Linked DNA regions of Flocculibacter collagenilyticus. Each later gene encodes a partner of the first gene's protein in a complex. Links are inferred from orthologs where the notes say so. Each region holds a gene or a part of one and is shown in the gene's direction. Other genes may lie near its edges.

Region 1 (2,969 bases):
TGATTTAGCGAAAATGCCACACTTATTAGTTGCAGGTACTACAGGCTCAGGTAAGTCGGTGGGTGTAAATACCATGATATTAAGCTTGCTCTATAAATCTGGCCCTGAAGATGTTCGCTTAATTATGATTGACCCTAAAATGCTTGAATTGTCGGTATATGAAGGTATTCCTCACCTGTTAACGGAAGTGATAACCGACATGAAAGAGGCTGCAAATGGTTTGCGTTGGTGTGTTGGAGAAATGGAGCGCCGTTATAAATTAATGTCAGCGTTAGGCGTTAGAAATCTAAAAGGGTTTAATGCAAAAGTATCTGAAGCCAAAGCAAACGGTAGCCCAATCATTGATCCCTTATGGAAGCCAACCGACAGCTTGTCAGAAGAACCACCATTTTTAGATAAATTACCTGCAATTGTAGTTATCATCGATGAATTTGCTGACATGATGATGATCGTGGGTAAAAAAGTAGAAGAGCTTATTGCTCGTATCGCGCAAAAAGCACGTGCGGCAGGTATTCATTTAGTGTTAGCAACACAGCGACCGTCAGTGGACGTGATTACGGGATTAATAAAAGCAAATATTCCAACTCGTATGGCGTTCCAAGTGTCTTCAAAAATAGACTCCAGAACTATTCTAGATCAGCAAGGTGCTGAAAACTTGCTTGGACAGGGTGATATGTTGTATTTGCCACCAGGGTCGGGCGTGCCTACACGTGTGCATGGCGCGTTTGTTGATGATCATGAGGTTCATGCTGTAGTGAGTGATTGGAAGAAGCGTGGTGAACCAAATTACCTAGACGAAATCTTAAATGGTGAACCGACGGAAGAAACGTTACTGCCGGGCGAATCTTTAGAAGGTGAGGATAGCGAAACAGACGAATTTTATGATCAAGCTGTTGCCTTTGTAACTGAATCAAGAAGAGCGTCAGTGTCTGGTGTTCAACGCAAATTTAGAATCGGATATAACCGTGCTGCGCGCATTGTAGAGCAAATGCAAATGCAAGGTGTAGTCAGTGCACCAGGGCATAACGGTAACCGAGAAGTGCTTGCCCCGGCACCAGTGAAAGTAGATTAGTGAGTGTTAATTTAACATCACCGACGAAAAGAATAGTTGATAGGAAATTTAATGAATAAACGTTTGAAAATAATATTTAGTTTAGCGGGCTTGTTCAGTGTATTTGGCAATAATGGACTGGTATTCGCACATGAAAACAGTGAACATCAATCAACTACTCAACACGTAGAGTCGAGTAAAGAAAAAGTGGCAGGCTTCAAAAGCGTGTTATCTAAATTCCAGCACTTTTCGGCCGACTTTACTCAAACAGTGATTGATACAGAGGGTAAAACTGTCATGAGTGGGCATGGCAAAGTAAAAATAAAACAACCGAATAGGTTGCGATGGCATGCAATTGAGCCCGATGAGAATATATTGGTTTCTGATGGGAAGACATTGTATTTGCATAATGTGTTTCTAGAGCAAGTGAGTTTGTATCACACCAAAGATGCAATTAACTCGACGCCATTCGTATTATTGTCTGATCCTGACTCCCAGTATTGGACAGATTACAACATTGTAAGTACTGATAGCGGTTACCGCATCGTTGCAAAAAGTGAAAGCGCGCAAGTTAAAACATTATCTATTCTTCTTAATAAAGAGAAAATTAAAGGCTTTGAAGTCGAAGATGGTACTGGCCAATTGAGTAAGTTTCACTTTAACAACGTGAATACCACGGATGAAATTGCTGATAATGCATTTACATTTGATATGCCAGAAGATGTTGATATTGATGATCAACGAACTGCGTTAGTTAATCAATGATCTTTGTATGAGCATTTGACATTGAATTTAGATTTAGACTTTTCAAGCAATCAGTTTAAGCCACTTGCTGCTGCACTGCGTCCTTCTACTTTGGAGGAGTACAGCGGGCAAAAACATATTCTAGGTGAAGGAACCCCATTACACACAGCGATTAAAGCGGGGCACGCACATAGCCTGATTTTGTGGGGGCCTCCTGGAACAGGAAAAACCACCTTAGCTGAATTAATTGCTAAATATAGCAACGCTGAAATTGAGCGGCTGTCTGCTGTAACATCTGGTGTTAAAGAGATTAGAGAAGCCATTGCGAAAGCGCAAACAAATCAGCAAATGCTAAACAGGCAAACCGTTTTATTTGTTGATGAAGTGCATCGATTTAATAAAAGCCAACAAGATGGCTTTTTACCTTATATTGAAGACGGCACCATTATTTTTATTGGCGCAACAACCGAAAACCCTTCTTTTGAGCTTAATAGCGCTGTTTTATCTCGCGCTCGTGTATACGTATTAAAAAGTTTAACGCCAGAAGATCTTCAACCAGTACTAGTGCGTGCTTTTGATTTTTTAAAACAAAACAGAGCTACGCAAGTGCAAATGAGTAATGATGACCAAGTGTTGTTGTGTGAACTTGCACAAGGAGACGCTAGGCGTTTATTAAATTTATTAGAATTAGCTGTAGATTTAGCCCAGAGAACCGATAATAAGGTGCTCATTGATAAAGCGGTATTGCAACAAGTGGCACCTGCGAACATCGCCCAGTACGACAAGAATGGCGATAAATTTTACGATTTAATTTCTGCTTTTCACAAATCAGTGCGTGGCTCCTCACCCGATGCGGCTTTATATTGGTATGCCAGAATTTTAGCAGGAGGCGGAGATCCGCTATATGTTGCAAGACGTTTACTGGCGATAGCCACTGAAGATATTGGCAATGCCGACCCTAGAGCAATGACGATTGGTTTAAATGCGTGGGATATTTATCATAGAGTGGGTGCAAAAGAAGGCGAGCGCGCTATCGCACAAGCTGCCATTTATATGGCAAGTGCAGCGAAAAGTAACGCGGTGTATATGGCGTTTAGTCAAGCAAAGCAAGATGCGCAAAAGCACAATTATGAAGTGCCCAACCATTTACGCAATGCCCCTACAAAATTAATGT
Region 2 (3,024 bases), 280 kb from region 1 along the record:
GCTGGGTCCAAACATTGAATTGCCCATATTATTACAATTGAGTGATGTGCTTATTATATTTGTAGGCGCGTTAGGACTGAGTTTATTGGCCACTGTCTATCCCGCTTATCAAGCAGCTAAAATAGAGCCTGCATCAGTATTAAGATACGAATAACAAATTAAGACCCAATTTGAAAAGAGATTTATATGCAAGATTTTGTAAATTGCGACAATGTTATTAAAACCTATCATGATGGTTCAGTAGATACACAGGTATTAAAAGGGTTAAGCCTGCATATTGCTAAAGGCCAACAGGTAGCGATTGTGGGTAGTTCAGGCTCTGGTAAAAGCACGTTGTTGCATATTTTAGGAACACTCGACAAAGCCACACAAGGCACAGTTTTCATTGATGGAGTAAATACTGCCACGTTAAAAGCGAATGAGCTAGCAGAGTTTAGAAATCAAAAATTGGGCTTTATTTATCAATTTCATCACCTGTTAATGGACTTTACTGCCCTTGAAAATGTGGCAATGCCATTGATGATAAGAAATGAGCCAGTAAATAAGGCGAATGAAATGGCACTCGCCATGTTAGACAAAGTAGGTTTAGCACACCGAGTTAATCATAAACCTAGCGAACTTTCGGGTGGAGAAAGGCAACGCGTTGCAATAGCGCGCGCATTAGTGACTCAGCCAGCGCTGATTTTAGCCGACGAGCCCACCGGAAACTTAGACCAAGAAAATGCAATTAAAATCTACGAGTTACTACGTACATTAAATAAAGAGCTGCATACAACGTTTATTGTGGTAACTCATGATATGGAGTTAGCAAACAAGATGGATCAAGTACTAACTCTCCATAATGGTCAAATAGAAAGTTTGACTGCTACAAACGTTCAAGCGTAGGAAGGTACAGTGAAAATCAATTTTTCCTTTCTGCTAGCAAGAAAGTTTATAAACGGTAAACATGAGAACGGATTTATCGGCTTTATTTCAAAGTCGTCAACATTGGGTATCGCACTGGGTGTTGCAGTATTAATTATTGCTTTGTCGGTAATGAATGGCTTTCAACGTGAACTAGTTAATCGCTTATTATCATTTGTACCACATGTTGAATTAATTGCCGTCGAGCAGCCAATCGATAATTGGGAAAGTAAGTTAGCAATCATTGAAAACCACCCTCAAGTATTAGCCGCGGCACCATTAATAAAATTAACGGGTATGTTGCAAAAGGGAGAAAAATTAAAAGCGCTAGAAATACGTGCAATTGTGCCTGAATTCGAACAAAGAGTGTCTTCAATTAAGCCTTATATAATTAGTGGTGATTTTTCTTCAATCAGTAGCAAATATAATAGCGACGAAAACGCAGGTATTGTGATTGGTCAGCTATTGGCAAAAGAGCTTAACATTGATGTGGGTGACGAAGTTCAGCTGCTTTTACCAAATAAATCGAGTACCAAAAAGCTGTTATCGCCAAAGCTAGCAAGATTCAAAGTAAGCGCAATATTTCGTTTGGGCGGGCAGTTAGATGGCGGTTTAGCTTATATTAATTTAAACCAAGCAAGAGCGTTAGTGGGTATTCCAGCTGATGCTGTTTCTGGGATCAGATTAAAAATTAATGACGTATTTAACGCGCCTATTATTGCCCGCGAAATAGGGTTAAATCTAAATCATTACGTGTATCTTATGGATTGGCTGCGCACCCACGGGCACCTTTACCAAGACATCATGTTAGTTAAGACCATTATGTATATTGCCCTGACGTTAGTAATCGCTGTTGCGTGTTTTAACATTGTCTCCACGTTAGTGATGACAGTAAAAGAAAAGCAAAGTGAAATCGCTATTCTTAAAACAATGGGAATAAAAGATATTCAAATAACACTAGCATTTATGTTTGTGGGGATGATAAATGCGTTAATGGGCATCGTGATTGGTATCGCATTTGGCATATTACTCACACTAAATCTAACGAATATTTTTAAATGGTTAGAGCAGCTTTCAGGCGAGACATTTTTGAAACAGGATGTGTATTTTATTGACTTCATTCCTGTGGAACTTCAAATAGCAGATGTATTAATAGTACCCGTTATCGCATTAGTATTAGCGTTGCTAGCAACTTTATATCCCGCTAGAGTCGCAACCAAGGCAGATCCTGCCACTGTATTAGGGCAGTAAAAAACATTAATTTAAGGATGAACATGACAATAACACTGCAACCAGTGTCGCAAAAAAATTATGAAGATGTTTGTGACCTTGAAGTCGCAAAAGACCAAGAAGACTATGTAGCAGAAAATATGTGGTCTATTGTGGAGTCTACATTTAACGAAGGCTATGAAACCCGAGCAATTTATCGTGACGATAAAGTGGTGGGGTTCTTTATGTGGGTAAAAGAGTCAATAGAAAAAATCTCAATTTGGCGCTTTATGGTAGACAGTCAACATCAGAATCAAGGGATTGGGAGAAAAGCGCTAACTATTGCATTAGATGAAATTAAGCAAGTACCTAAACTGAAAGAGATTGAAATTTGTTATCAGCCAGATAACCCAGTTGCAGGTGACTTCTATGGTAGTTTTGGCTTTATTGAAGTAGGCATGGACGAAGATGATGACGACATGTTGGCGATTATCAAACTTTAAAGAAAATAACTGAAATCAGCTAAGCTTGTCGCACTCAAGAATGGCTAATGAAATAGTAAATTTTTAAGGTTATACTTTTGTTTTTACTCAGCATGTCATTCGGAATAGTATGTTTAGTCGTCGTTTTATTCGCTCTTCACTGTTAGGTTTTTGGTTAGGTTTCTGCTCAACGATTAGCTTCTCGCTTATATCGATTCCTGTGGCTAATGCCCAAGCGTCACAAGCCACAACAAATATATCAAGCGAGCACTACGAAAAGGCATTAAGTGCGTTTAATAAAGAAGACTATGATGTGTCTTTTATCCACTTAAAAAACGCACTGAAAGACAATCCATCACATTTACCTGCCAAGGTGTTGTATGGCAGGCTACTACTGAAAAATGCCTACTATGAAGAAGCGGTAGAAGAA

The links.
Region 2: the proteins of lolA (region 1) and lolE are in contact, whole or in part, in a cryo-EM structure (PDB 7ARM), measured with the Escherichia coli proteins. The link is inferred for Flocculibacter collagenilyticus from one-to-one orthologs.

The regions. Positions count from the first base shown.
Region 1 is NZ_CP059888.1:2,116,879-2,119,847, reverse strand. What follows is about bases 78-2,969. They hold lolA (outer membrane lipoprotein chaperone LolA), read left to right. Parts: upstream 78-1,123; coding sequence 1,124-1,816; downstream 1,817-2,969. Other genes in these bases: HUU81_RS09380 (replication-associated recombination protein A), read left to right, coding at 1,838-2,969; HUU81_RS09390 (DNA translocase FtsK), read left to right, coding at 78-1,072. In the rest of the region: more of HUU81_RS09390, read left to right, coding at 1-77. UniProt on the Escherichia coli protein: Participates in the translocation of lipoproteins from the inner membrane to the outer membrane.
Region 2 is NZ_CP059888.1:1,835,131-1,838,154, forward strand. The notes cover bases 78-3,024. They hold lolE (lipoprotein-releasing ABC transporter permease subunit LolE), read left to right. Parts: upstream 78-894; coding sequence 895-2,154; downstream 2,155-3,024. Other genes in these bases: HUU81_RS08195 (lipoprotein-releasing ABC transporter permease subunit), read left to right, coding at 78-154; lolD (lipoprotein-releasing ABC transporter ATP-binding protein LolD), read left to right, coding at 187-885; HUU81_RS08210 (GNAT family N-acetyltransferase), read left to right, coding at 2,178-2,615; prsT (XrtA/PEP-CTERM system TPR-repeat protein PrsT), read left to right, coding at 2,725-3,024. In the rest of the region: more of HUU81_RS08195, read left to right, coding at 1-77. UniProt on the Escherichia coli protein: Part of an ATP-dependent transport system LolCDE responsible for the release of lipoproteins targeted to the outer membrane from the inner membrane.